4 regions of the Janthinobacterium sp. CG_23.3 genome follow, and region 3 is predicted to be linked to each of the others. Evidence: predicted binding sites of a transcription regulator. Region 3 holds the regulator's gene; each other region holds the start of a gene.
The links. The regulator LexA, encoded in region 3, represses DNA repair genes until DNA is damaged. The targets are predictions, from matches to a motif close to ACTGTATNNNNATACAGT.

Region 1: the regulator LexA is predicted to act here: its motif matches at 4,704-4,721, upstream of dinB (DNA polymerase IV).
Region 2: the regulator LexA is predicted to act here: its motif matches at 3,705-3,722, upstream of ACFDR9_RS26360 (VRR-NUC domain-containing protein).
Region 4: the regulator LexA is predicted to act here: its motif matches at 7,060-7,077, upstream of imuA (translesion DNA synthesis-associated protein ImuA).

What each region holds. Positions count from the first base shown of each region.
Region 1 is NZ_JBJXIB010000126.1:6,252-14,753, forward strand. It holds gene ACFDR9_RS22650 (cyclic nucleotide-binding domain-containing protein) at 1-472, opposite strand, end outside; tRNA gene ACFDR9_RS22655 (tRNA-Asp) at 687-763, opposite strand; tRNA gene ACFDR9_RS22660 (tRNA-Val) at 816-891, opposite strand; gene ACFDR9_RS22665 (S9 family peptidase) at 1,016-3,160, opposite strand; gene ACFDR9_RS22670 (MFS transporter) at 3,269-4,537, shown strand; gene dinB (DNA polymerase IV) at 4,767-5,843, shown strand; gene ACFDR9_RS22680 (recombination-associated protein RdgC) at 5,962-6,858, shown strand; gene ACFDR9_RS22685 (asparaginase domain-containing protein) at 6,946-7,431, opposite strand; gene ACFDR9_RS22690 (hypothetical protein) at 7,583-8,338, shown strand; gene ACFDR9_RS22695 (D-2-hydroxyacid dehydrogenase family protein) at 8,421-8,502, opposite strand, start outside.
Region 2 is NZ_JBJXIB010000193.1:192-6,073, reverse strand. It holds gene ACFDR9_RS26380 (ATP-binding protein) at 229-2,475, shown strand; gene ACFDR9_RS26375 (hypothetical protein) at 2,415-2,690, opposite strand; gene ACFDR9_RS26370 (hypothetical protein) at 2,684-2,896, shown strand; gene phaP (TIGR01841 family phasin) at 2,995-3,558, shown strand; gene ACFDR9_RS26360 (VRR-NUC domain-containing protein) at 3,738-5,387, shown strand; partial or broken gene ACFDR9_RS26355 (hypothetical protein) at 5,366-5,882, shown strand, end outside.
Region 3 is NZ_JBJXIB010000013.1:49,816-58,317, forward strand. It holds gene purF (amidophosphoribosyltransferase) at 22-1,545, shown strand; gene ACFDR9_RS05810 (cystathionine gamma-synthase family protein) at 1,614-2,855, shown strand; gene lexA (transcriptional repressor LexA) at 2,976-3,614, opposite strand; gene rpsF (30S ribosomal protein S6) at 3,873-4,259, shown strand; gene priB (primosomal replication protein N) at 4,280-4,579, shown strand; gene rpsR (30S ribosomal protein S18) at 4,607-4,897, shown strand; gene rplI (50S ribosomal protein L9) at 4,930-5,382, shown strand; gene ACFDR9_RS05840 (replicative DNA helicase) at 5,502-6,887, shown strand; gene ACFDR9_RS05845 (DUF47 domain-containing protein) at 6,976-7,602, shown strand; gene ACFDR9_RS05850 (anion permease) at 7,652-8,502, shown strand, end outside.
Region 4 is NZ_JBJXIB010000041.1:4,989-13,490, forward strand. It holds gene ACFDR9_RS11875 (Do family serine endopeptidase) at 1-255, opposite strand, end outside; gene ACFDR9_RS11880 (Hsp20 family protein) at 470-925, opposite strand; gene ACFDR9_RS11885 (M61 family metallopeptidase) at 1,196-3,118, shown strand; gene ACFDR9_RS11890 (sensor domain-containing diguanylate cyclase) at 3,191-4,147, shown strand; gene ACFDR9_RS11895 (hypothetical protein) at 4,198-4,557, shown strand; gene ACFDR9_RS11900 (Y-family DNA polymerase) at 4,919-6,400, opposite strand; gene imuA (translesion DNA synthesis-associated protein ImuA) at 6,330-7,040, opposite strand; gene ACFDR9_RS11910 (putative Na+/H+ antiporter) at 7,215-8,474, shown strand.

The sequences.
Region 1 (8,502 bases), on a different contig from region 3:
CGTCGACTTGCGGATTGCCGCTCATGTAGTCGCGCAGGCGCTGGCCGATGTGGCGCGCCAGGGCCAGTGCGACCTTGTAGCCGATGACGGCGTCCGTTTCCATCAGCGCCAGGAAGTCGGCGCGGAAGAACACCGCCAGTTGGCAGTCGCCCTGGGCGCGCGCCTGGGCGCTGCGCGGCGAGTCGTCGAGCAGGGCCAGGTCGCCGAAGAAGGCGCCGGCCGACAGTTCGGCCACCACTTCGACGCCGCTTTCCTGGCGCCGGCTGATCAGCACGCGCCCGGCCATGACCAGGTACAAGGCCTGGCCGTCCTCGCCCTCGTCGAAGACGATTTCGTCGGCCAGGAAGCTGCGTTCGTGCAGCACGCTGTCGACGGTGCGCAGTTCAAGTGGCGTCAGCGCGGCGAACAGGGCCGACTCGCGCAGGCGGTGCAGGCGCGGCGTCAGCGCGGGCGATTTCAGGAAGGCAAACATCAAGGAAACTCCGGGCGGTGGATATGCCCGCTCATTGTCGTCTGTTTTTGGAGTTGCCGTGCGCACACACGAAAATCTTGCGTGGAAAAAACCACAGGGCCGTGCCAAGCCGACTTGCCGCGGCGCGTGGCGCGGGCGATCGCGGATCTGCGAGGGGAGCTGAAAAAGACGCTGAAAACGGAATAAGGGCCCGACGAATCGGGCCCTTATAAATTGGCGGAGTGGACGGGACTCGAACCCGCGACCCCCGACGTGACAGGCCGGTATTCTAACCAACTGAACTACCACTCCAAGCTTGTTTGATCTGTACTCCGATCCATAAAGCATGAATGATTTTCTGCGCTGGTGGGGGCTGAGAGGCTCGAACTCCCGACCTACGCCTTGTAAGGGCGCCGCTCTACCAACTGAGCTAAGCCCCCAGCTGCTTACCTTAGAAAACCATCCGACGTTTGTCACCACGTCTGAAGTGCCGCTATTATAGGGGGCGCCCGGCGTCGCCCGCAAGGGCTTTTTTCAAGAAAAACCTGAGACGGCCCCCTAGACCTATTCGGCGATGCCCCACTGCGACAGCATCCACGCCATCTGGAAGGCTTTCTCGCCGATGGCGTTGTAGCGCCCGGACGCGCCGCCGTGGCCGGCGCCCATATTGGTTTTGAGCAGCAGCGGCTGGGCGTCGGTCTTGAAGGCGCGTAACTTGGCGACGTACTTGGCCGGCTCCCAATACATCACCTGGCTGTCGTTCAGGCCGGTGGTCACCAGCATCGCCGGGTAGGCCTTGCGCTCGATGTTGTCGTACGGCGAGTAGCTCTTCATGTAGTCATAGGCGGCCTTCTGGTTCGGGTCGCCCCATTCCAGGTATTCGCCGGTGGTCAGGGGCAGGCTGGCGTCCATCATCGTGTTCATCACGTCGACGAAGGGCACGGCCGCGTGCACCGCGCGAAACAGCTCGGGGCGCATGTTGACCACCGCGCCCATCAGCAGGCCGCCGGCGCTGCCGCCCTCGATGATCAGGCGCTCCGGGCTGGTCCATTTTTCCCGCACCAGGTAGTCGGCGCTGTCGACGAAGTCGTTGAAGGTGTTTTTCTTCTTCATCAGCATGCCGTCGTCGTGCCAGGACTCGCCCAGCTCGGTGCCGCCGCGGATCTGCGCCTGCACGTAGACGACGCCGCGTTCGAGCAGGCTGATGCGGTTAAGCGAGAAGCCCGCCTCCATCGGGATGCCGTAGGAGCCGTACGAGTACAGCAGCAGCGGCGCCGAGCCGTCCAGCTTGACGCCCTTTTTGTAGACGGTCCACAGCGGCACCTTCACGCCGTCGCGCGCGGTGGCCCACAGGCGCCGGCTTTCGTAGCGGCCGGCGTCGTAGCCGCCGACCACTTCCTGTTGCTTGAGCACGCTGCGCGCGCCGCTGCCCATGTCGACGTCGAGCACCATCGGTGGCGTCACCGGCGACTGGTAGGACATGCGGTAGCGCGTCGCCGTGTATTCCGGCGTGCCGGCGCCCAGCGCCAGGTAGACCGGGTCGTCGAACTGCACGGTTTTCCACTGCTTGGCGGCGAAGTCGTAGATGCGCGCGCGGTTCAGCGCGCTGGCTTTTTCAAGCGCCACCAGGTAGTCGCGGAACACGTCGACATCGCTCAGCAGCACCTGCTTGTCGTGGGCGATCAGCTCGACCCAGTTCCGCGGCTGCGGCGCGTTCAGCGGCGCGCGCACCAGGCGGAAATTCTTGGCGTCCTTGTTGGTCTTGATGTAGAGCTGGCCGTCGCGGTGCTCGACGCTGTAGCGGTGGCCGGTTTCGCGCTTGAGCACGCTGCTAAAGGACGCCTGCGGCCGCTGCGCCGGCAGCAGGCGCACCTCGGTGGTGTCGGTGCTGACGATGTTGAGTTCAATGAATTTCTTGTCGCGGGTGGCGCCGACGTACATTCTGAACTGCTCCACCGGCTCGTAGTAGACCTCGACCGGCGCGCCGCCCAGGCGCAGGCGTAGCAAGCGGTCGGAACGCTTGGTGGTGGCGTCTTCCTGCACCAGGAACACGGTGCGGTTGTCGGTGGCCCAGGCCAGCGTGGTCACGCGCGGCGCGGTGTCGCTGAGTAGCTTGCCGGTCTGCAGGTCGAGGATGTGCAACTGGAATTGGCGGTAGCCGGTGGTGTCGGTGGTGTAGGCCAGGAAACGCTCGTTCGGGCTGACGGAAAAAGCGTCGACCGCGAAAAACTTGTGGCCCTGCGCCAGCTTGTTCTGGTCCAGCAGTACCTGCTCGGGCGCCTTGTCGTCGTAGCCCAGGTCGGCGCCGGCGCGGCGGCGGCAGTTGATCGGGTATTGCTGGCCCGCCTCGGTGCGGGTGTAGTAGTAGTAGGCGCCGCGCCGGGTCGGCACCGACAGGTCGACTTCCTGCATGCGCCCCTTGATCTCGCCGTACAGCTTGTCGGCCAGCGGCTGGATGGCGGCCGTCATCGCCTCGGTGTAGGCGTTTTCCGCGTTCAGGTAATCGATGACCTGCGTCGACTCCTTCTTGTGCAGCCAGCGGTAGTCGTCGGTGACGATTTCGCCGTGGCGGGTTTCCTGCAAGGCGCTCTTGGCCGCGACGGGCGGCGCCGCCGCCGTGCCCAGGCCGGCGGCCGACGCCGGGCCGGCGGCCGCCAGCGTCATGGCGAGGGTCGAGATAGTGCGGGCAGAAATTTTTAACGAAGACACGCGTACTCCTTAAATAATTTTGTGTCAATATTGTAGAGCCGCACTACGGAAAAACGAAGTTCTTTCGGACCCGCGCCATAAAACGACAACGACAATAAAGGACGGCAGATGAGCAGCAATGAAGATGCGGTATACGCGAAGGTCAGCTGGCGCCTGGTGCCATTCCTGTTCCTGTGTTACGTGGCGGCCTACCTGGACCGCGTCAACGTCGGCTTCGCCAAACTGCAAATGCAGGCCGACCTGCAATTTAGCGACACCGTGTACGGCATCGGCGCCGGCATTTTCTTCATCGGGTACTTCCTGTTCGAAGTGCCGTCCAATCTCTTGATGAGCAAGACCGGCGCGCGCATCTGGATCGCCCGCATCATGATCACCTGGGGTCTGATCTCATCGGCGCTGATGCTGGCCGACGACGCCACCACCTTCTACGCGTTGCGCTTCCTGCTCGGCGTGGCGGAGGCCGGCTTCTTCCCCGGCGTGATCCTGTACCTGACGTACTGGTATCCGGCGCGGCGGCGCGCCCGCATCATCGCCCTGTTCATGAGCGCGGTGGCGGTGGCCGGCATCGTCGGCGGGCCGCTGTCGGGCTGGATCATGAAGCGCTTCGCCGGCCAGTCCGGCCTGGCCGGCTGGCAATGGCTGTTCCTGCTCGAAGGCGTGCCGTCGGTGCTGATCGGCGTCTGGACGCTGTTCTACCTGGACGACGACATCCGCTCGGCGAAGTGGCTGGCCGAAGACGAGAAGCAAGTGCTCGAACGCGGCATCCGCGCCGAGGCGCAGGGCAAGGCCGCGATGAGCCTGCGCCAGGTGTTTGGCAGCGGCAAGGTGTGGCTGCTGGCGCTGGTCTACTTCTGCTTCGTCATGGGGCTGTACGGCGTCAGCTTCTGGCTGCCGCAATTGATCAAAAACACCGGCGTCAAGGACGTCTTCGACGTCGGCCTGCTGACGGCGATTCCGTACACCGTGGCGGCGCTGACGATGGTGCTGGTGGCGCGCCATTCCGACCGCAGCGGCGAGCGGCGCTGGCACGCGGCCTGGTCGGCGCTGGCCGGCTGCGCCGGACTGGTCGTCTCGACCATCTACGCCGACAACACCGTGGTGGCGATGGCGGCGCTCAGCGTCGGCACGGCCGGCATCCTGTCGACGCTGCCGCTGTTCTGGAGCCTGCCGACGGCGCTGCTGACGGGCACGGCGGCGGCCGCCGGTATCGCCATGATCAATTCGATCGGCAACCTGGCCGGCTTCGCCAGCCCCTACCTGGTCGGCGCCATCAAGGACGCCACCCACAGTACCGCCACCGGCATGTACATGCTGGCGGCCAGCCTGCTACTCGGCGGCCTGCTGGTGGTGTGCGGGGTCAAGCGCGGAGCAAGCTGACGCCCGGGCAATACGACAACCGCGGGGGCGGGTCTCGACATAAGGGTTTGCTTGCCGCCGGCTAGGCAAACTCCGTCGCCGGGCAATGGATCAAATGCAAGAACCTTCATGTCGAGCGCCGACCTCAACGTTTCTGAGGCTTGCGGCAATTTGTATTTCAGGTAATACTGTATGCATTTACAGTATATTGCCCCGCAGCCGGGGTAGTCACAGCCACGGCGAATTGCGATTGAATGCCCCCGACCGAAAAATCATCCATTGCGACTGCGACTGTTTCTACGCGGCGGTGGAGATGCGCGACAATCCCGCCTTGCTGGGCTTGCCTGTGGCGGTCGGCGGCCGCGCCGATCAGCGCGGCGTCGTCGCCACCTGCAACTACGAGGCGCGCCGCTTCGGCATCCATTCGGCGATGGCCACGGCGCAGGCCCTGCAGCGCTGTCCCGGTCTGATCGTGCTGCCGCCGGCGATGGAAAAATACCGGATCGCGTCGCGCCAGATCCTGGCGATCTACCGCGACTATACCGACCTGGTCGAGCCGCTCTCGCTCGACGAGGCTTACCTCGACGTCACCGACACGCCCCACTGCAAGGGCAGCGCCACCTTGATCGCCCAGGAAATCCGCGCGCGCATCAAGGCAACGGTCGGTATCACCGCCTCGGCGGGCGTCGCCAACAACAAATTCGTCGCCAAGATCGCCAGCGACTGGAACAAACCCGACGGCCTGTTCCTGGTACGCCCGGACGAGGTCGACGCCTTCGTCGCCGCGCTGCCGGTGAAAAAGCTGTTTGGCGTTGGCAAGGTCACCGCGGCCAAACTCAACGCGCTGGGCGCGCACACCTGCGGCGACCTGCGTGCGTGGAGCGAACACGACCTGGACCGCCATTTCGGCCGTTTCGGCCTGCGCCTGTTCCAGTTGTGCCGAGGCATCGACACGCGCGCCGTGTGCAACTCGCATGAGCGCAAGTCGGTGAGCGTCGAGGAAACGTACACGCCCGACGTGCCCGACCTGGCCGCGTGCCTGGGTCTGCTGCCGGACTTGTTCGAGAGCTTGCTGGAGCGTATCCAGCGCGCCGGCGCCGGGCAGCATGTGCAAAAGCTGTACGTGAAGGTGCGCTTCGCCGATTTCCACCAGACGACGGTGGAATGCGTGGGGACGGCGCCGCTGCTGGCGCAGTTCGAGAAATTGCTCGACACCGGTTACCAGCGCGGCCGCCAGCCGGTGCGGCTGCTCGGCTGCGGCGTGCGCCTGGGCGAGGCGGTCAACGTCGTGCAACTGTCGCTGTTCGACCATGAAGCGCAGGTCTGAGCGTCGCGCCAGCGTCGCCCGGACGGTTTTTTGATGGTGCCAATCAACTCCGTCGCGTCGCCGCGACCGTGTAAAATGGCATTCCCCTGGCACTACTGAAACAACGGAAGACAAAACTATGTGGTTCAAGAATCTCCAAATTTACCGTCTGCCCGCTCCTTGGGCCTATACCCCGGAACAACTGGAAGCGGCGCTCGCGTCGAACACCTTTACGCCGGCCACCAGCATGGATCTGATGCGCCAGGGTTGGGATTCGCCGCGTAACAACGGCACCTTGGTTCACGTGGTCAACAAACAAATGTTAATCCTGCTCGGCACCGAAAAGAAACTGCTGCCGGCCACCGTGATCAACCAGGTTGCCAAGGCGCGCGCCGCCGAGATGGAAGAAGCCCAGGGCTTCGCGCCGGGCAAGAAGGCGATGAAGGAACTCAAAGAGCGCGTCGCCGACGAGCTGCTGCCGCGTGCCTTCAGCATCCGCAGCAACGTCTGGACCTGGATCGACCCGGTCAACGGCTGGCTGGTGGTGGACGCCGCCAGTCCGGCGAAGGCCGACGAAGTGATCAAGTTACTGCTGAAAGCCGTCGATAAGCTGCCGTTGGAGAGCCTGCGCGTGCAGCGTTCGCCGGTTGCGGTGATGACCGAATGGCTGCAGGCCGACGACGCCCCGAGCGGCTTCACCGTCGACATGGATACCGAATTGCGCGCCACCGGCGAGAGCAAGGCGACCGTGCGCTACGTGCGCCACACGCTGGAGGCGGACGACGTGCGCCGCCACATCGCCGCCGGCAAGCAGTGCACCCGCCTGGCGATGACGTGGAACGACAAGATTTCCTTCGTGCTGACCGAGTCGCTGGCGATCAAGAGCATCAAGCCGCTCGACGTGATCAAGGAAACCGAGTCCAGCACCAAGAACGACGACGAGCGTTTCGACGGCGATGTGATGCTGATGACGGGTGAACTGAGCAAGTTGATGGCCGATGTCGTGGAAGCGCTGGGCGGCGAAGCGACCGCGTAAGCGCGCCGTTGCCGTCCCGCACATAAAAAAGCCCGCGCAAGCGGGCTTTTTTATGCCTCAGCGTCATACGGCGGGCTGTCGCGTCAATTACAAGGGCTGGAACACGCCGGCGGCGCGGTTCTTCTGCACGTTGTCCCAGGCGAAAATCTGCCCGTTCATCGCCACGTATACGCCGGCGGCGAGGATCTGCGCGGCGGCGCAGGCGAAGCCGAGGTTGAACAGCGCGTCCGAATTGTCTATTTCATACGGGATCATCGCGCCGGTCAGCACCACGGTGCGCTCCAACTTGGCCGCGCCCAGCACCGCCGCCGTCAGCGGCATGGTGTCGGTGCCGTGGACGATGACGATGGCCTTTTCCGGCGCGGCGGCGCACGACGCCAGGATGCGCGCGCGGTCGGCGTCGACCATGTCGAGCGAGTCCAGCAGCGTCAATTGCTCCAGCTCCACGGGCACCGTGATGCGCGCGCGCGCGATCGCGGCCGGCAACTGGCTGTCACGGAAGCCGAGCACGCCGTTGAGTTCGTTGTAGTGCTTGTCGAAAGTGCCGCCGGTGGCGAGGATGCGCAGTGTCATGATGAGGTCACGATGTCAGTGGAGAATGAGGCGAATCATAACGTGAAGCGAGGCCGCCGTGTAGCCTGCGCGGCGTCATACGGTTCGCCGCGCCGGTCTGGAAAATTCGCCGAACTGTGCGTACACTAGCTTCTTTGCCCGGTTCATACGTATGAAAGCGCTCGCCGCAGGTACCGTCATTTTCCACCGCCATCGCGGCTACGGCGTCATCACGTCGGTCAACTTGTTGACCGGCTGGATCGCCGCCCGTTTCGGCAGCGAGGCGCGCACCCTCGACCTGAACTTGTCGACCGACGCGGTGCAGTTCGCCGACGGCGAGGCGATCCTGTTCCGCCGCGCGCCGCCCGACCGCATGCCGCACGCGCGCCTGATGGCGATGGTGCGCGAGCTGCACCGGGCCGGCTACCAGCGCCTGTATTTGTACTCGTGGCCGAAGCCGTCCGGGCTGCACTGGCGCTGGCACCTGTTCACCGGCACGCGCGACTGGATGCAGCGGCCCTGGCGCGAGGGCTGGTACGGCTCCGGCGCCGACTACAACGTCAACCCGGTGATGGGCTGGGGCGACACGCCGGGCGCCTCGACCGAGGAGCTGATCCACGCGCTGGCCAAGTTCGATCCGCAGGGCCTGGCGCGCGCGCTCGGGCGCGACGAAGACCACAGCGTCTGGTTCGGCGGCGTCTGCGACGCCCTGTTGCCGGGATATATGTACAGCCTCGACATGCAGCGCCCCGCCGGCGCGCCGTTGCAGCAGATGCCGCCGGTGCCGGTGATCGCGGTGCGCGCCAGCCTGCCGGTGTACGCCGGCCCGGCGCTGGCGTGGCCGCCCGGCTGGGCCGGCCTGTGGTCCGGCGTGCATGTGATGCCGGCGCCGGCGCTTAACCTGACTGGTGTGCCGGTGTTGCGCTAGGGGCAGCTTGTTGGCTTGCCCTTAAACCACAGGCCCCGACCCCGGCTCTGTGCCGTTGGTGTAAAACGAGGCCGGCGGCGCGTCAGCCGCGCCGGTTCGCCTGGTATCCGGGGTTGAGTACGCGGCTGCACGCGCCGTTGGCGAAATCGGCGACGTTTTGCAAC
Region 2 (5,882 bases), on a different contig from region 3:
CTGGCCGCGCTGGGCGACTGGATCGAGCAGAGCTATCCGCGCATCGCCTCGGCGCGGGCGGCGCTATCACCCGATGAGGCCGCTTAGGTTTACTCGTCCGGGCGTTGGTGGCACACTAGCGCACAAAGCCGGACGGCTCGCCGCGCCAGCGCCTCAGCTGCGTTGGCCAGTCGCGCCGGCAATCAATAACGAATCGCGATCCATCGCACCGGCAACCAAGGCGCCGCCATGAAACAGCCACTTCCGTCCCAGCCCGCACGCTCAGGCATTTTGCTGATCACCCGCGCGCCCGAGGACATGCACGAGCTGCTGGTCGAACTGGACCGGCACGGGCTGCGCGACGTGCGCGCCCGCGACCTCGACCGCGCCGTCGCGCTGGCCGGCGACGGCATCGCCCTGATCCTGCTCGACGCGGCGTTGGCCGGCGCCGACCTGGCCGGCGCCTATCAACGCTTGATCGGCGCCGCCGGCGGCCACGCCGCGCCGCTGTTCCTGCTGTCGGCCGCGCCCAGCGCCGCCGAGCAAAGCCGCAGCATCGGCGCCGGCGCCGCCGACTACATCAAACTGCCCTGCAACGCCCTTGAACTGACCGAGAAGATCCTGGTCGAACTGGCGCTGCGCGAGGACGCCGGCGGCGCCGGGCCGGCGCGCCCGCCGGTGGCCACCCACCCGCAGACGCTGGAGGTGAACTACCACTCGGTGCTGGCCGGCTCGCCCGAGGCGGTGCTGCTGCTCGACGTCGACAACGACCGCCTGATCGACGTCAACCACCACGCCGTCCAGCTGCTGGGGCGCAGCGTCGACGCCCTGCTGCAAACCAACCTGGTGCGCCTGTGCGCGCCGCTGCAGCCGGGCGGGCGCGCCGCCGCCGCGCTGATCCCCGAAAAGATCGCCCAGGCGCTGGCCGGCGACATGAACGTGTTCGAGGCCGTCTGCCTGGACAGCGACGGGCGCCAGGTCGCCTGCGAGGTGCGTCTGCTGATGCTGTCGGTGCCGGGCCGGCGCCTGGTGCACGTGCGGGTGGTCGACCTGACCGCGCGCAAGCTGGCCGAGGCGCTGCGCGCCGGCCAGAACAGTCTGCTGGAAATGATCGCCAAGGGCGCGCCGCTGGAGCAGACGCTGACGCACCTGCTGCTGATGATCGAGGCGCAGTCGCGTGGCGTGCTGTGCTCGGTGATGCTGCTCGACGACGACGGCCGCCACATGCGCGGCGGCGCCGGGCCTAGCCTGCCGGCCGCCTACCTGGCGGCGCTGGAGGGCGTCGCCATCGGCCCCGCGGCCGGCTCCTGCGGCACGGCGATGTACCGCAAGGGCGCGGTGCTGGTGGGCGACATCGAGCACGACCCGCTGTGGGCGCCCTACCGGGCGCTGGCCGGCGAACACGGCCTGCGGGCCTGCTGGTCGGTGCCGATCCAGGGCCGGGAGCGGGTGCTCGGCTCCTTCGCGATGTACTACCGCGCCGTGCGACGCCCGAGCCAGGACGACCTGCGCCTGCTCGAAGTCGCCGTCCACATCGCCGGCATCGCCATCGGCCGCAGCCGCCACGAGCGCGAGCTGCAGCGCCACCGCAGCGAGCTCGAGGCGCTGGTGGCCCAGCGCACCGCCGCGCTGACCTTGGCCAAGGAACGCGCCGACCTGGTCAACGCCGAGCTGGCCGGCGCGCTGGAGACGCTGTCGCGCACCCAGGGCGAGCTGGTGCGGCGCGACAAGCTGGCCGCGCTGGGTGCGCTGGTGGCCGGCATCGCCCACGAACTGAACACGCCGATCGGCAACAGCCTGGTGGTGTGCAGCACGATGGCCGAGCGTACCCGCCTGCTGCGCGAGGGCCTGGACGGCGGCCTGCGCCGCTCGGTGCTGGAAGCCTACCTCGGCCAGGCGGCCGAGGCCGACGCCATCGTGCTGCGCAACCTGCAGCGCGCCGCCAACCTGGTGTCGAGCTTCAAGCAGATCGCCGTCGACCGCGCCAGTTCGCAGCGGCGCCGCTTCGAGCTGCGCCAGTTTGTCGCCGAGCTGATGCTGCCGCTGTGCGCGCAGTTGAAGGACAGCGGCTTCGCGGTGGACCAGCTGATCCCCGGGCGGCTGCTGCTCGACAGCTATCCGGGCGCGCTCGGCCAGGTGCTGAGCAGCCTGTTCGAGAACTGCCTGCGCCACGCCTTCGAGGGCCGCGAGCGCGGCCGCATCGTGCTGCGCGCCGAGGCCGGCGCCGGCGGCGAGCTGGCGCTGTCGATCGCCGACGACGGCGCCGGCATCGAGCCGGCCCACTTGGGACGCGTGTTCGATCCGTTTTTCACCACCAAACTGGGTTCCGGCGGCTCCGGGCTGGGCCTGCACATCGCCCACAACCTGGTCACCAGCGTGCTGGGCGGGCGCATCGAGGCGGCCAGGGGGGGGGGGGGGGGGGGCCCACCTCCCCCTCACCCCCCCACCACGTGGTCGGGGGGGGGGGGGCGGCACGCAAAGATGGGGCGCGGGTAGTTGATATAGCACAACACCCCCCCCCCCCCCCCCCCCCCCCCCCCCTCCCCCCCCCCCCCCCCCCCCCCCCCCCCCCCCCCGGCGCCCTGAACCGGGGCGGCGCGCGGGGCGATTCGCCAGCGCCGCCGAATTGCTGTACGCTGTGAGGCAACAGAACTGCCGCAGCCCGGCAGGACGGCGGCCCCGGCCGCCTCGACAAGGACTCTGCATGCCATCGAACAGCATCGCGACAATCGGCGCCGCCGCCACGCTGCTGGCCCTGTGCGCCGCGGCGCTGGCCGGACCGGCGCCCTGGTACCAATACCGCAGCAAAATCGACGGCCAGTACGCGTGCTCGCAATTTCCGCTCGGGCCGGGCTGGGAGCGGGCCATGGGGCCGTACAAAGATAGCCGTTGCGAAAAATTGCTGCTTGCTAAATAATGGGGCCATAACAACACGGGGCAGCCGGACAAACAGCCATCACGTCGCAGCAATCGAGAAGATCATCGTTTTAACTGAGTTCACACTGAGGAGACTACATGTTCACCAATCCCGAGCAATTCGCGTCCGCCACCAAAGCCTTGTTTGAATTTCAACTGATGACTTTTAACGCCCTCACCAGCAAGGCCGTGCAAGGGGTCGAGCAAGTGGTCGCGCTGAACGTCGCCACCGCCAAGTCCGGCGTCGAGGACTCCATGGCGGCCGGCAAGGAGATCAGCCAGGCCAAGGACCCGAAGGCGGCCCTGGAGGCGGTCGGCGCGCAGGTGCAACCGGGCGTCGCCGGCGTCACCGCCTACCACCAGCAGCTGGGCGAAATCATCAAGGACATCCACAACGAATTCACCAGCGCCGCCGAAGCCCACGTCGCCGAGGCGAAAAGCAACCTCAGCGCGTTGATCTACGACGTCACCAAGAACGTGCGCCCCGGCTCGGAGAACGCGGTGGCCATCATCAAGACGGCGATCGACAACGCCTTCCTCGGCTACGAGCAGGTGACCAAGGCCACCAAACAGGCGGTGCAAGCGGTCGAGGAGCAAATCGCCAAGGCCGCCGAGCAGGTCGCGACGACGCAGGAACAGGCCGCGAAACCGGCCGGAAAATAATACGCGCGCCTACCACGCTAACCATCCACCCAGGGCGAAAAGCCGGGGGTCAGACCCGCGGGCCTGACCCTAGGGCCACGCCCCTGGTGTCAATCTCCCCCGCCACACCGCTAAATTCCCTGTGCAAGCGCGCCGCGACACGATAGACTGTATAAAAACACAGTTAATCTCGCTCCGCCATGCTCAAAACCCTTGAAAACCCGCTGTACTACCTGGATAACTTCCATCGGGTGCTGGAGTGGATAGGCGAGCGCTACAGCGACTTGCTGACGGCCGAGGAAGCCGCCTTCATCGCCCGGTTCCCGCTGTTGCCGCAGCCGTCGCGCTCCTTGTTCGTGCGCATGGTCATGCGCAAGGGCTGCCTGTTCCGCGCCAGCAAGCTGGTCTACGCCGAGGTCGGCGACACCCACGCGGCCGCGCTGCCGCTGCTGGCGCTGGGCTGGATCGAGAACGACCCGCTGCTGACCATCGAGCAATTGTTCGACCTGTTGCTGAAGCCGGAAATCGGCGCCGTCTTCCGCCTGTCGCTGCACGAAAAGGGCGCGCGCAAGGCCGAGCAGTTGGCGGCGCTGCGCGCCGAGTACGCCGGCCAGTTCCGCTTTTCGGCGTGGTACGAGCGTTCGGGCGACCACCTGTACCACGTCGTCGGCAAGCCGCTGTGCGACCGCCTGCGCCTTATCTTCTTCGGCAACTTCACCCAGGACTGGACCGAGTTCGTCCTGTCCGACCTGGGCGTGTACAAATATGAAAAGGTCGAGTTCTCGGCGTCCTCGCGCGGTTTTCGCAACCGCCGCGATATCGACGACTACTTGGCGCTGCAGCGCTGCCGCGAGCGTTTCAACGACAACGAGCCGGCCGCCGAGGTACTGCGCGAGCTGGCCGCCAGCGCGCTCGACAACGACTGGCTGGCCAGCCGGCGCGAGAAGCTGCTGTTCCAGATCGCCCAGCACCTGGAAAAATGCCGGGACTGGGACGCCGCCTTCGACGCGTATTCGCGGTGCGCCTATCCGGGCGCGCGCGTGCGCGCCATCCGCGTGCTGGAAAAGAGCGGACGCGAGGCGCTGGCCTTCGAGTGGCTCAGCGGCGCCTGGCAGGCGCCCGAGGGCGAGGCCGAGCGCCAGCACCTGCTGCGCATCGCGCCGCGCCTGCGCCGCAAGCTGGGCCACGCCAAGCTTGCGGCGACGCCGGCCGCGACGGTGCCTCGGGTCGACCTGAGCCTGCCGCCGCCGCCGGCGCCCTGCTACGTCGAGGCGGTGGTACGCGACCATCTGAGCAGCGCCGACGCGCCGGTGTATTACGTCGAGAACGCGCTGATCAATTCCCTGTTCGGGCTGCTGTGCTGGGGCGCCGTGTTCAAGGCGATACCCGGGGCCTTCTTCCACCCCTTCCACCGCGGCCCGGCCGACCTGCACAGCGCCGATTTCCAGCGCCGCCGGGCGGCCGAGTTCGACGCCTGCCTGGCCGAACTCGACAGCGACAAGTACCGCCGTACCATCCGCGCCAACTACGCCGGCAAGGCCGGCCTGCAGTCGCCGTTCGTCAGCTGGGAAGTGCTCGACGAAGCGCTGCTGGCGCTGGCGCTGGACTGCATCCCGGCGGCGCATTTGCGCAAATGGTTCGAGCGCATCCTGCTCGACATCAAGGCCAACCGCAGCGGCTTCCCCGACCTGATCCAGTTCTGGCCGGCCGAGAAGCGCTACCGGATGATCGAAGTGAAGGGGCCGGGCGACCGCCTGCAGGACAGCCAGAAGCGCTGGCTCGACTATTGCGCGCGGCACGACATGCCGGTCAGCGTCTGCTATCTGCAATGGAGCGGGGCCGGCGCTTGAACGACGAAACCCCGTACGTCGTCGCGGTGCGCGCGCTGTGCGAATTCACCGCCAAGGAAGGCGATCTGGATTTGCGCTTCACGCCCTCCCCCTCGGCCCAGGAAGGCATCGCCGGCCACGCGCTGGTGACGGCGCGCCGTGGCGCCGGCTACCAGCGCGAAGTGAGCCTGGCGGGCGCATTCGGCGCGCTGCGCGTGCGCGGGCGCGCCGACGGCTACGACCCGGAGGGCGGCCAACTCGACGAGATCAAGACCTACCGCGGCGACTTGGCGGCGATGCCGGCCAACCACAGGCAGTTGCACTGGGCCCAGGCGCGCATCTACGGCCACCTGCTGTGCCAGAAGCTGGGCCTGGCCGAACTGCGCCTGGCGCTGGTGTATTTCGACATCGGCAGCCAACAGGAAACGCTGTTTTACGAGGACCACGGCGCCGCCTCGCTGCAAGCCTATTTCGAGCGCCAGTGCGGCCTGTTCCTGGCCTGGGCCGAGCGGGAGA
Region 3 (8,502 bases):
GCACCAGTTTAGGAGCACACCATGTGTGGCATCGTCGGCGTCGTTTCTCATCAACCTGTTAATCAAATGCTCTATGATGCCTTGCTGCTGTTGCAGCATCGCGGTCAGGACGCGGCAGGGATCGCGACCAATCACAGCAGTATGTTTTCCATGCACAAGGCCAACGGCCTGGTCCGTGACGTTTTCCGCACCCGCAACATGCGTTCGCTGCAAGGCAACTCGGGTATCGGCCACTGCCGCTATCCGACCGCCGGCTCGTCCAGCGAGGAGGAAGCGCAGCCGTTCTACGTCAACGCCCCGTTCGGCATCACGCTGGCGCACAATGGCAACCTGACCAACTGGGAACAACTCAAGACCGAGATGTTCAAGAACGACCGCCGCCACATCAACACCGACTCCGACTCGGAAGTGTTGCTCAACGTGCTGGCGCATGAAATCGACGAAGCCACCAGCGCGCTGACGCTCGACCCGGCCGCCGTCTTCAAGGCCGTCACCGTGCTGCACCGCCGCGTGCGCGGCGCCTACGCCGCCGTGGCGCAAATCGCCGGCCTGGGCCTGCTGGCCTTCCGCGACCCGTTCGGCATCCGTCCGCTGTGCATGGGCATCATCGAAAGCGACAAGGGCACCGAATACATGGTGGCCAGCGAATCGGTCGCGCTCGAAGGCATGGGCTTCCGCTTCGTGCGCGACATCGCGCCGGGCGAAGCGGTCTTCATCGACCTCGACGGCGTGCTGCACAGCCAGCAATGCGCCGACAACCCGAGCCTGAACCCCTGCGTCTTCGAATACGTCTACCTGGCCCGCCCGGACTCGATCATCGACGGCGCCTCGGTCTACGCGACGCGCCTGAAAATGGGCGAATACCTGGCCGAGAAGATCCGCAAGGAATTCCCGGAAGGCGAAATCGACGTCGTCATGCCGATTCCCGACTCGTCCCGTCCGGCCGCGATCCAACTGGCCCTGGCGCTGAACATCGAATACCGCGAAGGGTTCATCAAGAACCGTTACATCGGCCGCACTTTCCTGATGCCGGGCCAGGCCATGCGCAAGAAATCGGTGCGCCAGAAGCTCAACGCCATCGCCTCCGAGTTCAAGGACAAGGTCGTGCTGCTGGTCGACGATTCGATCGTGCGCGGCACCACCAGCCGTGAAATCGTGCAAATGGCGCGCGAAGCCGGCGCCAAGAAAGTCATCTTCGCCTCGGCCGCGCCGCCGGTGATCTTCCCGAACGTGTACGGCATCGACATGCCGACCCGCGACGAGCTGATCGCCTACGGCCGCACCACCGAGGAAGTGTGCCGCGAAATCACCGCCGACGCCCTGGTGTACCAGGACATCGACGCGCTCAAGCGCGCCATTTCGGACGTCAACCCGGCGCTGACGAACTTCGAAGCCTCGTGCTTCGACGGCGTCTACGTCACCGGCGACGTGTCGCAAGCCTATCTCGACCGTCTTGAGTACGCGCGCCACAATCCGAAGGCGGCGGCGGTGGAAGACACCCCGCGTTCGCAGCTGAACCTCAACCTCGCCACCACCGAAGGGTGATGACGCGCCCGGCTTGCGCCGGGCTTTTTTTTTGCCCGCGCGCGCGCGGCGGCGTTTCCGGAAAAACCATGAGCGACACAAAAAACTACGGCTTTACCACCACCATCCTGCACGGCGACCGCCAGAAGTCGATCGAACACGGCTCGCTGCACCGGCCGATCCACACCTCGGTGGCTTTCGGCTACGCCGACGCGCGCCAGCTCGCCTCGGTATTCCAGGGCAAGGAGCCGGGCTTCCGCTACGGCCGCCAGGGCAACCCGACCGTCTCGGCGCTGGAAGATAAAATCACCAAGATGGAAGACGGCGTCGCCAGCATCTGCTTCGCCACCGGCATGGGCGCCATCGGCGCCGTGTTTCAGGCGCTGTTGCGGGCCGGCGACCACGTGGTCTCGTCGTCCTTCCTGTTCGGCAACACCAACAGCCTGTGGCAAACGGTGGCCGGGCAGGGCGTCGGCGTCGCCTTCGTCGACGCCACCGACGTCGGGCGGGTCGCCGCGGCGCTCACGCCGGCGACGCGCATTGTTTTCGTCGAAACCATCGCCAACCCGCGCACCCAGATCGCCGACCTGGAGCGCATCGGCGAACTGTGCCAGCAGCGCGGCATCCTCTACATCGTCGACAACTCGATGACCTCGCCCTACCTGTTCCGCCCGAAGACGGTGCACGCCGGCCTGGTGGTGAACGCGCTGACCAAGTCGATCGGCGGCCATGGCGACGCGCTTGGCGGCTGCCTGACCGACACCGGCGCCTACGACTGGGGCCGCTTCCCGAACATCGTCGAGAACTACAAGAAGGCCGCGCCTAAGCAATGGGGCATGGCGCAGATCCGCGCCAAGGGCTTGCGCGACTTCGGCGCCTCGCTGGGGCCGGAGGCGGCGCACAGCATCGCCGTCGGCGCCGAAACGTTGGCGCTGCGCATGGAGCGCGCCTGCGCCAACGCCATGGCGCTGGCGCAACTGCTGGAGGCGGACGAGCGCGTCGCCGCCGTGCACTACCCGGGCCTGGCCTCGCACCCGCAGCACGCCCTCGCCGGCGAACTGTTCCGCGGCTACGGCTTCCTGTTCAGCTTTGAGTTGAAGGACGGCATCGACTGCTTCGACTTCCTGAACCGGCTGAAGTTGGCGATCCCGGCCAGCAACCTGGGCGACACCCGCACGCTGGTGATCCCGGTCGCCCACACCATCTTCTTTGAAATGGGCGCCGAGCGGCGCGCCTCGATGGGCATCGCCGAATCGCTGATCCGCGTCTCGGTCGGCATCGAAGATAGCGCCGACCTGCTGGACGACTTCCGCGCCGCCTTGGCCGGCTAGTTGGTGCGGTTGTCGTCGCTCGGGTTGGCCGGAACGGCGCAATCCGACCCGCGACACGCTGCGGGTCAACAAAAAAGCCGGCCCAGGAGGCCGGCTTTTTGCACTATTCTTTCATCGATCTCAATGCCAGCTGCGCATCAGGCCGACCGCCAAGCCCTCGATGGCGAACTCGTCGGCTTCCGGATCGACCTTGATGATCTTGAAGTCCGGGTTCTCCGGCAGCAGCTCGATCAGGCTGCCGGTCTTGCGGTAGCGCTTGACGGTGACGTCGTTGCCGATGCGCGCCACGACGATCTGGCCGTTCTTGGCGCTGTCGACCTTTTTCACCGCCAGCAAATCGCCGTCCATGATGCCGGCGTCGCGCATCGACTCGCCGCGCACCTTCAGCAGGAAATCGGGGCGGGCCGAAAACATCGCCGGGTCGACCTGGTAATGGGTCTCGACGTGCTCCTGCGCCAGCATCGGCGAGCCGGCCGCGACGCGGCCGATCAGCGGCAGCGACATCATCAGCGAGGCCGGCACGCGCGCGGCGGGCGCGTCGACGGAGGCGCCGATCAGGCGGATGCCGCGCGAGGTGCCGGGCGAAATCTCGATGGCGCCCTTGCGCGCCAGCGCCTGCAAATGCTCCTCGGCGGCGTTGGCCGACTTGAAGCCCAGTTCGTTGGCGATCTCCGCGCGGGTCGGCGGGAAGCCGGTATTTTCAATCGCATCCTTGATCAGATTCAGAATTTGTTCTTGCCGTGCAGTGAGCTTGATCATGGGGGTCCGCGCATCGTGAAATGCTGTCTATATAAACAGACTGTATTTTTGTACAGTATCGACGCCAATGCAAGGGCTTTTACCCGTTTTTGAGAAATAATGCCGAAAACCAGCAACCGGCCCGTGTTGCGCGGCGGCGGCGCGCAAGATGGGTGTTGAGTATTGACAAAAAAGGCGTTATAATCTTCGGCTCACCGCTTCCCACACTCGTCTTGACGCCGAGGTGGGCGATTATCAATCCGTCCTTAAGGAGTTTGCATGCGTCATTATGAAATAGTATTTATCGTCCATCCGGACCAGAGCGAGCAAGTGCCCGCCATGATCGAACGTTACAAAGCCAGTGTGTCGACACGCGGCGGTTCGGTTCACCGCGTGGAAGATTGGGGCCGCCGTCAAATGGCTTACTCGATCCAAAAACTCGCCAAAGCACACTACATCTGCATGAACATCGAGTGCGACAATGAGACCCTGGTCGAATTGGAAACAGCATTCAAATTCAATGATGCCGTGTTGCGTCATCTGACCGTCAAGATGAAGAAAGCTGAAACAGCTCCTTCGCCGATGATGAAGTCGGTTCAACGTGAAGACGCGGCCAAAAGCCATCGCACCGAAGCGCCTGCGGCTGCCGCCGCCGTCGCAGCTTAATTGTTGTTCGGGAACCTGAGCTGAACCAGCTACAAGTTGTCGCCGTCATTGCCGAGCGCGAAGTATTGCGCTACACCCCGGCGGGTATGCCGATTGTGAATGCAGTATTGCAGCACAGTTCGCAACAAATGGAGGCCGGCATCGCCCGCTTGACCGAGTTTGACGTCGCCGCGCTTGCCGCTGGCGAAATCTCAGGCCGGTTCAGTGAGGCAGCCTTGGGCGGGGTCTATCAGTTCACCGGTTTCCTGGCTCGCAAGAGCCGCAACAGTAAAAGCCTGGTGTTTCACATCATTGATTTTAGTGCTGTCAATTCAGACTAGCGCATTTATTAGATACAGGAGCCTCAAATGGCATTCGGTAAAAAGTTCGACAAAAACAAGCTCAAGCTTAAAGAAAAGCGCAAACAGCAAAACCCGCTGTTCAAACGTAAGAAGTTCTGCCGCTTCACCGCCGCGCACGTTGAACAAGTCGACTACAAAGACGTCGATACGCTGAAAGATTTCGTCCAGGAAAACGGCAAGATCATGCCAGCACGCCTGACCGGTACCAAAGCGCACTACCAGCGCCAAGTTGACACCGCAATCAAGCGCGCCCGCTTCCTCGCGCTGCTGCCATACACCGACCTGCACCACGCTTAATTGCTGGCGTCAGAGAATTCCTGGAGAGAAATATGCAAATCATTCTGTTAGAAAAAGTCGCTAACGTCGGCAACCTCGGCGAAGTCGTCAAAGTCAAAGACGGTTACGCTCGTAACTTCCTGATCCCGCAACGCATGGCTCGCCGTGCTACCGCTACCGCTATCGCTGAATTCGAAGTCAAGCGCGCGGAACTGGAAAAAGCTGCCGCCGCTAAACTGGCCGCTTGCCAAGCCCAGGGCGAAAAACTGAACGGCATGACCGTTCAAGTTGCCCAGAAAGCCGGCGTCGATGGCCGTCTGTTCGGTTCCGTCACCAACTTCGACATCGCTGAAGCGTTGACGAAGCAAGGTTTCGCAGTCGAAAAAGCGCAAGTGCGTATGCCTAACGGCCCGCTCAAAACCACCGGCGAGCACGCCGTGTCGGTTGCGCTGCACACCGACGTCGTCGTTGACGTCACCATCGCCGTCGTCGGCGAGCACGCTTAAAGCGCTACCGGCCCGACGGCCGGTGCAAGCTTGTTGTAATGCTAAAAAGCCGGGTCCGCCCGGCTTTTTTATCGCCAATTTTTTTTAGCCGCGCCGCCGAAGCGGGTATAATTCGCGCCATGAACGCCCCCTCAGATCCGCAACTCGACTCCCTCCGTATTCCGCCGCATTCGATCGAAGCAGAACAATCCGTCATCGGCGGTTTGCTGCGCGACAACGCGGCGTGGGACCGCATCGCCGACTTCATGCATGCGGAGGATTTCTATCGCTACGACCACCGCATCATCTTCGAGCAAATCGTCAAGATGATCAACGCCTCGCGCCCGGCCGACGTGATCACCGTGTACGAAACCCTGACCCAGCTGGGCAAGGCGGACGAGGTCGGCGGCCTGGTGTACCTGAACGCGATGGCGCAAAACACGCCGTCGGCGGCCAACATCCGCCGCTACGCCGAAATCGTCCGCGACCGCGGCGTGCTGCGCAAGCTCATCACCGTCGCCGACGACATCTCCGGCACCGCCTTCAGCCCGCAGGGCAAGGAGGTCAAGCAGATGCTCGACGAGGCCGAGTCGAAGATTTTCGCCATCGCCGAGGAGGGCGCCCGCGGCGCCCAGGGCTGGACCGCGATCCAGCCGCTGCTGACCCAGGTCGTCGAGCGCATCGACGAACTCTACAGCCGCGACAACCAGAGCGAGATCACCGGCGTGCCGACCGGTTTCATCGACCTCGACCGCATGACCTCCGGCCTGCAGCCGGGCGACCTGGTGATCGTCGCCGGCCGCCCGTCGATGGGCAAGACGGCGTTTTCGGTCAACATCGGCGAGAACGTCGCCATCGACAGCGGCCTGCCGGTCGCCATCTTCTCGATGGAGATGGGCGGCTCGCAGCTGGCCATGCGTATGCTCGGCTCGGTCGGCCAGCTCGACCAGCACCGCCTGCGCACCGGCCGCCTGAACGACGAGGACTGGCCGCGCCTGACCCACGCGATCCAGAAAATGAACGACGCCCAGCTCTACATCGACGAGACGCCGGCGCTGAACTCGATCGAGCTGCGCGCCCGTTCGCGCCGGCTGTCGCGCCAGTGCGGCAAGCTCGGCCTGATTATCGTCGATTACTTGCAACTGATGTCCGCCAACAGCCCCGGCGACAACCGCGCCACCGAGATTTCCGAAATCTCGCGCGGCTTGAAGGGGCTGGCCAAGGAACTCGGTTGCCCGGTGATCGCGCTGTCGCAGCTGAACCGCTCGCTCGAACAGCGCCCCAACAAACGCCCGGTGATGTCCGACTTGCGCGAATCGGGCGCGATCGAACAGGATGCCGACGTGATCCTGTTCATTTACCGCGACGAGGTCTACAACCCCGACTCGCCCGACAAAGGCACCGCCGAGATCATCATCGGCAAACAGCGTAACGGCCCGATCGGCAGCATCCGCCTCACCTTCATGGGGCAGTACACCAAATTTGGCAATTACAGTGGTGGCCTGGCGCTGTACCAAGGCGACTAAGCTTCATTGGCAATTCCATCGGCCGCCCCGCCACCCGGGGCGGCGTTCTGTAGTAAATATCACGACGCAATGCTTAACGGAGAATGACATGTTTGGACGCTTGATGCCCACCGAGGGCAAGTTTTTTGATTTGTTTAACCAGCACGCCGAATTGTGCGTCAAAGGCGCCAAAGAGATGCTGGGCCTGATGACCAACTTCGACGACCTGGAAAATCGCGTGCACGCGATTGAAAGCATCGAAAAACAGGCCGACAAGGTCACCTACGCCACCGTCGAGATGCTGCACAAGACCTTCATCACGCCGATCGACCGCGACGAGATCCACCAGCTGATCACGCGCATGGACGACATCCTCGACCTGATGGAAGACGCCGCCCAGACCGTCTCGCTGTACGACCTGAAGGCGGTCACGCCGGAAGCCAAGCGCCTGGCCGAACTGGTGCTGGCCTGTACCGAGAAGGTGCGCGACGCCGTCGCCCTGCTGCACAACATGGACAACTCGCGCCAGATCGTCGCCATCTGCGAAGAGATCGACCGCTTGGAGTCGGACGCCGACCACGTCATGCGCGCCGCCATGTCCAAGCTGTTCCGCGACGAACCGGACGTGCGCAACCTGATCAAGCTCAAGGCCATCTACGAAATTCTGGAAACCGTCACCGACCGCTGCGAAGACGTTGCCAACATCATTGAAGGCATCATCGTCGAAAACGCCTAAGGCGTCACTGCGCTCGTTCTGAACAGCTAGAAATCGAAAAGAAAAATCCATGCATACCCTACAAATGAGCATCTACGCGCTCGCCTTGCTGATCGCACTGGCGCTGGTGTTCGACTTCATGAACGGCTTCCACGACGCCGCCAACGCGATCGCGACGGTGGTTTCGACCGGCGTGCTGAAGCCGCAGACGGCGGTGGCGATGGCGGCCTGCTTCAACTTCGTCGCCATCTTCGTGTTCCACCAGTTGACGGTGGCCACCACGGTGGGCAAAGGCACCATCGACCCCGGCGTCGTCGACCAGTACGTCATCTTCGGCGCCCTGATGGGCGCCATCGTCTGGAACCTGGTCACCTGGTACTACGGCATTCCGTCGTCGTCGTCGCACGCGCTGATCGGCGGCCTGGTCGGCGCCGCGGTGGCCAAGTCCGGCACCGGCGCGCTGGTCTCGGCGGGCCTGATCAAGATCATCATCTTCATCGTGCTTTCGCCGGTGCTGGGCTTCCTGTTCGGCTCCCTGATCATGTTGCTGGTGTCGTGGGTCTTCGTGCGCTCGACCCCGCGGCGGGTCGACAAGTGGTTCCGCCGCCTGCAACTGGTGTCGGCCGCGGCGTACAGCCTGGGCCACGGCGGCAACGACGCGCAAAAAACCATCGGCATCATCTGGATGTTGTTGATCGCCGCCGGCTATTCGCAGGCCGGCGAGGCCACGCCGCCGCTGTGGGTGATCATTTCCTGCTACACGGCGATCAGCTTCGGCACGCTGTTCGGCGGCTGGCGCATCGTCAAGACCATGGGCCAGAAGATCACCAAGCTGAAACCGGTCGGCGGCTTCTGCGCCGAAACCGGCGGCGCCATCACGCTGTTCGTCGCCACCGCGATGGGCGTGCCGGTGTCGACCAC
Region 4 (8,502 bases), on a different contig from region 3:
GTTGACCACCGCCGGGCTGTTGCGCGCGGCGATCTGGCTGAAGTCCGGCAGCGCCACCGTCAGCGCCGCCGCGGTCGACGGCGCGGCGGCCGTGGCCGGCGCGGCGATGGCGGCGACGGCGGCCGGCGCCGCATTGGCGTCGGCCTTATTCTGATGCATCGCAATCGCGCCGACGGCGCCGACGACGCTGACGGTGGCCAAGGCCAGCGTCAGCCGTTTGATTGTCATCGACCCGGAATGGGATTGTTTTTGCATGGGGCGCTCCTGATTGAATAGGATGATTGATGTAGTGGATCATCGCGCACTAGACTTAGACGCCGCTTAAATAAACGACTAGGCCAGCGCGCCATCGACCTGGCGCGCCGGGAAACGCGAATGGCCCGTAGCGGAATACGGGCCAGCTCCTTGAAAGCCGTGTTCCGGCCAGTCCCGGCTTGGGCCGGCCGGATGTCGGTAGGCGATTACGGGCTTACGCGGCCTGGCGCTCCAGCGCACTGACGTTGTCCGCGCCGTCGATGACGATCTTGCGCGGCTTGTGCGCCTCCGGCACCTCGCGCACCAGTTCGATGGTGAGCATGCCGTTGTCGAACGAGGCGCCGGTTACCTTGACGTGGTTGGCCAGCTGGAAGCGCTGCTCGAAGTCGCGCGCCGCGATGCCACGGTGCAGGAAGGTGCGCTCGACGCCGTCCTTTTGTTTGCGGCCGGTCACGTGCAGCGAATCGCGTTCGGCGACGATGTCGACTTCGGCGCGGCTGAAGCCGGCCAGCGCCATGACGATGCGGTAGTTGTCCTCCGACACCAGTTCGATGTTGTAGGGCGGGTAGCTGGGCTGGGCGTCGCCGCGCTGCGCTTCGTTCAACAGATGGGCCAAGCGGTCGAAGCCAATGGCGGAACGATACAGGGGGGCGAGGTCGAATGTACGCATGGTAGATATCCTTTTAAGAGTGAAGCGATAGGGTGGCGCGGACCTCACGATGAGCATCCGCTGAGTACGATATACGGCCCCCGCCCAGGCATTTCAAGGCCTTGAAAAACGCTGCAAGACGCCCCATGGCGGCGCAAAATAATTTGCCGGTGGTGTTCCAGCCTGCCGCGGCGGGCCGCATGCTACACTGGATCGGCCCTGCGCAAGGCTGTCGGCGGCGGCCGTTTTCGCCCCGGCGGGTCATCCACTCACCCTCCCTTTCGACCGCCCATGATTGCTCAATCGCTGTTCCGTTTACGCGCCAGCGCGCGCTCGACCGCCCTGCTCGCCGCGTTGCTCGGCGCCGCCTTCGGCGCCCGCGCCGCGGCGCCGGCCGCCGCCGCCGAGCTGGCCTATCCCGGCACCATCGTGCTGCGCGTCGACGCCACCAACCTGGCGCAACAGATCTTCCGCGTCAGCGCCAGCATTCCCGTGCGGGCCGGCAATGTGACCTTGCTGTATCCGCAATGGGTACCCGGCAACCACGGCCCCAGCGGCCCGCTGGCCCAGTTCGCCGGCTTGAAGCTGAGCGGCAACGGCACCGCGCTGGCGTGGCGCCGCGACCCGGTCAACATGTTCGCCTTCCACGTCGAGGTGCCGGCCGGCGTCGCCATGCTGGAGGCCGAATACCAGTACCTGTCGCCGGTCGAGGCCACCCAGGGCCGCTTCACGATGAGCAACGAGATCCTCGGCGTGCAATGGCACGCGATGGCGCTGTACCCGGCCGGCTACGCCAGCCGCAACATCAGCGTGCAGGCCAACCTGACCCTGCCCGACGGCTGGCAGTACGCCAGCGCGCTGGAGCAGGCCGGGCGGCGCGGCAACGAGGTCGCCTTCAAGCCGCTCGACCTGGAAAAGCTGGTCGACTCGCCGCTGTTCGCCGGCCGCCACGTCAAGCGCATCGACCTCGACCCGGGCGCCACGGTGCCGGTGCACCTGAACCTGTTCGCCGACAACGCCGACAGCCTGGAGGCGAAGCCGGAACACATCGCGCTGCACCGCGCGCTGGTGCAACAGAGCTACAAGCTGTTCCAGTCGCACCACTACGCCCACTACGACTTCCTGCTGGCGCTCAGCGACGACTTCGGCGCGATCGGCCGCGAGCACCACCAGTCCAGCGAGAACGGCGTCAAGCCGGATTACTTCACCGACTGGGCCAAGAGCGAGCCGGTGCGGGCGCTGCTGCCGCACGAGTTCGCGCACTCCTGGAACGGCAAGTTCCGCCGCCCGGCCGACCAGGTCACGCCGGACTTCAACACGCCGCTGCAAAACAGCCTGCTGTGGGTCTACGAGGGCCAGACCCAATACTGGGGCAACGTGCTGGCCGCGCGCTCGGGCCTGATCGGCGCGCAAAACATGCGCGACATCTTCGCCGCCAGCGCGGCGCAATACGACAACGTCCAGGGCCGCAGCTGGCGCGCGGTGCAGGACACCACCAACGACCCGATCATCAACGGCCGCCGCCCGCTCGGCTGGGGCAACTGGCAACGCAGCGAGGACTATTATTCGGAAGGCGCGCTGATCTGGCTCGACGTCGACACCAAGCTGCGCGAACTGTCGGGCGAGCGCCGTTCGCTCGACCATTTCGCCCGCGCCTTCTTCGGCGCCGGCGACGGCAGCGCCGCCACCGCGCCCTACACCTTCGACGACGTGGTGCAGGCGTTGAACGCGGTCCAGCCGCACGACTGGGCCGGTTTCCTGCGCGCCCGCCTGGACGGCCACGGCCCCGGCGCGCCGCTCGACGGCCTGGCGCGGGCCGGCTGGAAACTGGTCTACGGCGACACCCAGAGCGAGTTCCTGAAAGGCGCCGAGGGGCGCGGCAACTGGACCGATTTCAGCTACTCGCTGGGCCTGGCGGTCGACAAGGAAGGCAAGATCGGCAACCTGCAATGGGGCGGGCCGGCGTTCCAGGCCGGCCTGTCGGGCAACACCACCTTGCTGGCGGTGAACGGCCGCGCCTACAAGCCGGAGGTGCTGAAGGCGGCCATCAAGGCGGCCAAGGGCGCCCCCAAGGCGATTGAATTGCTGGTCAAGAAGGGCACGCAATTTCGCACCGTGGCGCTGGACTACCACGGCGGCCCGCGCTATCCGCGCCTGGAACGCATCGAGGGCGCGCCGGACCGTTTGACGGGCATCTTGCAAGCGTTAAAATAGGGCGGACGGCGGGCGGGGCTGGTGTATATTACATTTTTTGCATGACATAGCCCCGACTCCGCCACCCCGTCCATGCCGCCCGATATCGCCCATTCCACCGACGCCGACGCTGCCAGCGACGAGCTAGCGCGCCAGCTCCAGGAGCTGGCCGGGCTGCGCGCAGCCGACGGGCTGTTGCGCGCCCTGCTCGAGCACGCGCCGATGCTGATTTCCACCAAGGACCTGCAGGGCACGGTGACCATGGCCAACCGCCATTTCGCGGTCCTCGACGGCTACGACCCCGACAATTTCGTCGGCAGGAACGTCTTCGACCTGTTTCCCCGCGCCATAGCCGAACAGCTGTGGAACAACGACCAGCGCGCCGCGCAACAGCGCGCCCCGGTGCGCGAGGAGGAGTCGGTGTACCACGCCGACCAGTCGCTGCACACCTACGCGACGGTGAAGTTCCCGCTGTTCGACAGCGCCGGCCGGGTCACCGCGACCTGCGCCGTCTCGACCGACGTCACCGAGGCCAAGGCCGCCAGGCTCGACAGCATCACCGACGAGCTGACCGGCCTGAACAACCGGCGCTACTTCAATCTGCGCTACGCCGAAGAGCAAAAGCGCGCCCAGCGCGAACGCCGCGTGCTGACGCTGCTGCTGGCCGACGTCGACCGTTTCAAGCAATACAACGACCACTACGGCCACGCGGCGGGCGACCGGGTGCTGGCGGCGGTGGCGCGGGCGATGCGGGCGGCGCTGAGCCGGCCGGCCGACCTGTGCTTTCGCACCGGCGGCGACGAATTCGCCTGCCTGTTCGCCAGCCGCGGCGCCGACGACAGCGTCGCGCTGGCCGAGCGCATGCGCCGCGGCGTGTTCCAGGCCGGCATCGCGCACCGCGCCAACGCGCCCTTCGGCCAGGTCACGCTGTCGATCGGCCTGGTTTTCATCGCCCCCGACGCCGCGCTCGACCAGCACGCTTTTTATGAACTGGCCGACCGCGCGCTGTACCGCGCCAAGGCCAAGGGGCGCAATCTGGTGTCGCGCTGACGGCTGCGCCGGCCCTGTGGCGCGGCGGCGTTTTGGTGTATGCTGACGCTATGAATACTGACACCGATATCCAACTGAGCGGCCCCTTCAAGGCCACCGACGGCTCCGGCCGCGCGCACGACATCAAAGCGATCCGCATTTTCGACGAAGGCTACGGCGTCATCGACGTCTACGTCGACTTCAGCGCCGCCATCGACGCCGACGCGTACAAAGACAAGACCCTGGTCGGACAGATCCTGGCGCGCCTGCGCAGCCTCGGCTACGTCGGCCCGGACTTCGGCCACGGCGACCTGGGCCTGCAGGACAAGAAATTGATCGTGCTCGAAGCGCCGGAGGAGTTCAACACCTTCGCCGCCAGCAAGGGCTGGAAAGACCTGGCGGCCGAGTTCGACGAGGGCGACGACGCCTGACAGGAACGGCGTTAAATGAGCGTGAGCGGGCCGGCGGCGCTGAAATCAAGCAACGGCAAAGAGCCGGGGTCGGACCCTCGGTTGTAAACTCGCCGGCAACCGGCGGACGGGCCGTCCGGCGAATCGAGCCGGGCCGGACCGCCAGCCTGGCGCCATCGGCGCCGGCCAAGTCCAGTCGCGCTGATCGCCTCCCCCCCCTTGGAATGACGGCCTGGCCGCAACCGTTCCTTATGCGCGCCGTCCCTTCCCCCATGCCGCCAAGCCAAGGTTTTCGTAGGTCGGGTTAGCGCGCAACGCGCGCGTAACCCGACAATGCTGGCGCCGAGCCGGCGGGCGGCGTCAGCGTCGACGCAGCCCCCCCTCAGCCGAACAGGCCGTGCAGATACCAGCGCGGTTCGGCCTGCTCGACCGCGCCGCCGATGCGCTCGCGGTAGACCCAGTAATGGGCGTGGTCGCGGCCCTCGGCGACGAAGTAGTCGCGCGCCTGCGTCTGGCTCCACCAGCCCGCCTCGATGCGTTCCGGCGCCGACCTCATCGTCAGCGGCGAACCGTAAAACGGCCGGTGCTCGCGCATCAGCAGCGCGACCGGCTTGGCCAGCAGCCAGCTCGGACGCGGCATGCTGAGGATGTCGGCCGGCAGTTGCGCCTGGCCGGCCGCCGCCTTCGGCGCCAGTTGCAGCGGCACCCAGGCGTTGGCCGCCTCCGGCCGGTAGTCGGCCCGCGGCGCCGCCTGCAACACGTTGTCCGGACCCAGCCGCGCCGCCAGCAACTCGAACAGGCGCTGGCGCTCCTGCGGCGTGCCGCCCGGCTCGGGGAACAGCGACTCGCTCGGCGGCGCCATCGGCTGCACCTGCAAGGCCTCCAGGCACAGGCCGATCACCGGCGCCTCCAGCGTCAGTTGCGCCAGCCGCTCCTTGAGCAGGCGCAGCAGGTGGTCGTCGCGCCAGGTCGGTTCGGCCAGCACGATCTCAAGCGCCGTCGGCGGCCGCGCCACCCGGCCGCGCTCGTGTTCAAGCAGCAGGCTGACGCGCTCGACCGCGCATTGCCGCGCGCACAGCCAGCCCGTCATCTGCAACAGCAGCCGGCGCGCACCGAACAGCAAGGCCTCGGCGTCCTCGACCCGGTCGAACAGTTCCAGCTTGGCGCGAAAACTCGCCGGCGCCTCGATCCATTCAAACAGTTCGGCGCTGTGGCCGTGCGCGCCGTCGAGCATGTCGAGCAGCGCGCGGCCGCAGCGCCGCTGCAAACCGGGCCGCGGCAGGGCGCGCATCTGTCCCAGCGTCAGGCAGCCGATGCCGTCAAACCACTCCAGGTAGGGCCGCGCCGGCGGCAGCAGGGCGCTCGGCAGCCGGTCCAGCCGGCGCACCATCGACGGCATCGTCAGCGCGCGCCCGGCGTTGGCGCGCGCCAACAGCCAGGCGCCGCGCGCGGTCGGCGCGCAGGCCAGCGCGGCCGAAAAACCCAGCGCCTGCACGCTGGCGGCGATGCGCCGGCACAGCGCGCGCACGCCGCCGAACAGGCGCAGGCTGGCACCGACGTCGATCAACAGCGTGGCCTCCTCGGCCGCCGCCACCAGCGGCGTGTACTGCAGCAAGGCCATCGCCACCGCGTGCAGCGCCTCGGCCTCGCGCGCCGGCGCGCGCTCGTGCACGCGCACCTGCGGCGCCAGCATCAGCGCGCCGCCGCGGCGCATGCCCGGACGCACCCCGGCCGCGTGCGCCAACGGCGACAGCGCCACCACCCGCTCGTGCTCCAGCACCACGCTGCAACTGTCATCCGACCAGTTCGGAAAAAACACTTCGAGCGGAAGCCGGGGCAGATAAAGGCCGATCCAAAGACGCATGGCGCTGCAGTAAAGAAGAGGGGGTCAGGGGCAGGAACAGCGGCGCGTCGCGCTGCGGTCCCCGGCGTTTCACGAAGCCGATGTCGACGCCGCCGGCGGCCGGGCGCAGCGACAGCCGCAGCGGCGCCGGCGAGGCGTCCTGCGCCGAGGCCAGCGGGCGCAGCATGCAAAACAGCGTGTCGCCGCTTTGCGCCGCCAGGTGCAGGCGGCGCAGGGTTTCGCCGCGCGCATGGTTTTGCCAGAACAGCAAGGCGGCGCAACTGCCGCTGCGCAGCACGTTTTCGGCCGCCCACAGCGCGTCGCCGCTGCTGCCGCTGCGCACCCAGAGCAGTTGCGACGGCGCCAAGCCCAGCGCCGCCAACGCCAGCGCCTGCGGCGGATGGGGCGGCTGCAACAGCACGATGGGCAGCTTCGGCAGCCGCGCCAGCGCCGGACTGAGCAAGCGCATTTCGCCGCTGCCGGTCTGCTGCACCAGCAAATCGATCAGGGTGCCGGTCGGCCAGCCGCCGCCCGGCAGTTGCGCCGACAGCGCGGCGAAGCCGGTGTCGACGCAGCGCGTGGCCGAGTGCGCCAGCTGCGAGGCCCGCCACAAGGACGGGTGCAGCGCTTCGGGCGCGGAGAGGAGGTCGGATCGGAGCATAACATTCGCCGGTAAGAGTACTGTATAAATACACAGTACTGTTTGAACCCGGGTTTGGCAAGGTTTATCTTGCGCCCGCCCACACGCCAACAGGTGCCAAGCGGTAATACTGTAAAATAGACACCGTATTCCGGCATGACCGTCGGCCATTTCCTTTTAAAAAAGGCATTCCATTTGACCACCATGCAACTGATCAGCGCGATTGTTTTCGGCCTCGCGCTGCTGCACACCTTCGCCGCCAAATCGTTTGAAGTACTGGCCCACCGCCATCCGCACCACGCCGGCCTGTTCCATTTGCTGGGCGAGGTCGAGGTGGTGTTCGGCTTCTGGGCCTTCATTCTGATCATCGTCATGGCCTTCGTCGACGGCGGCGCCCAGGCCATCGGCTACGCCGAGTCGCGCCAGTACACCGAGCCGCTGTTCGTCTTCGTGGTGATGGTGGTGGCGGCGTCGCGGCCGGTGCTCGACATCATGCAGCGCCTGCTCGGCGGCGTGGCCCGGCTGATGCCGGTGCGCACCGAACTGGCGCTGGTCTGGCTCGGCCTGGCGCTGGTGCCGCTGCTCGGCTCCCTGATCACCGAGCCGGCCGCGATGACGCTGGCGGCGCTGATGCTGGCGCCGCAAATCTTCCGCCAAGGCATTCCCGAGGGGCTCAAATACGGCGCGCTCGGCGTGCTCTTCGTCAACGTCTCGATCGGCGGCACGCTGACCTCCTACGCCGCGCCGCCGGTGCTGATGGTGGCCACCACGTGGAACTGGGACAGCGCCTTCATGGCCAGCCATTTCGGCTGGAAAGCCGCCATCGCCGTGCTCGTCAACGCCACCGGCGCCAGCTTCCTGCTGCGCCGCTACCTGCGCGGCGCCGCCGCCAACGACGCCGGCCCGCACGTCGAGCCGGTCGCGGCGATCCCGTGGCCGGTCACCGCCGTGCACCTGGGCGTGCTGGCCGCCGTGGTCGCGCTGGCGCACCACCCGGTGCTGTTCCTCGGCCTGTTCCTGCTGTTCTTGGGGTTTTCACAAGCCTACCAGCGCTACCAGAGCCCGTTGATCCTGAAGGAGGGCTTGCTGGTCGGCTTCTTCCTGGCCGGGCTGGTGGTGCTGGGCGGCATGCAGCAATGGTGGTTGCAACCGATCGTCTCAAGCTTGCCGCCGGTGTCGCTGTTCTTCGGCGCGCTGGGCCTGACGGCCATCACCGACAACGCCGCCCTGACCTACCTCGGTTCGCTGATCGCCGGCATGAGCGACGAGGCGAAATACATGCTGGTGGCCGGCGCCGTCGCCGGCGGCGGCCTGACCGTGATCGCCAACGCGCCCAACCCGGCCGGCGTGGCGCTGTTGCGGCGCGGTTTCAAGGACGAGTCGATCAGCGCGCTGGGCCTGCTGGCCGGCGCGCTGCTGCCGACGGCGGTCGCGGCCGCCGCGTTTTTCCTGTAGTCAAACCATGTTGTGCCATCTTGTATCG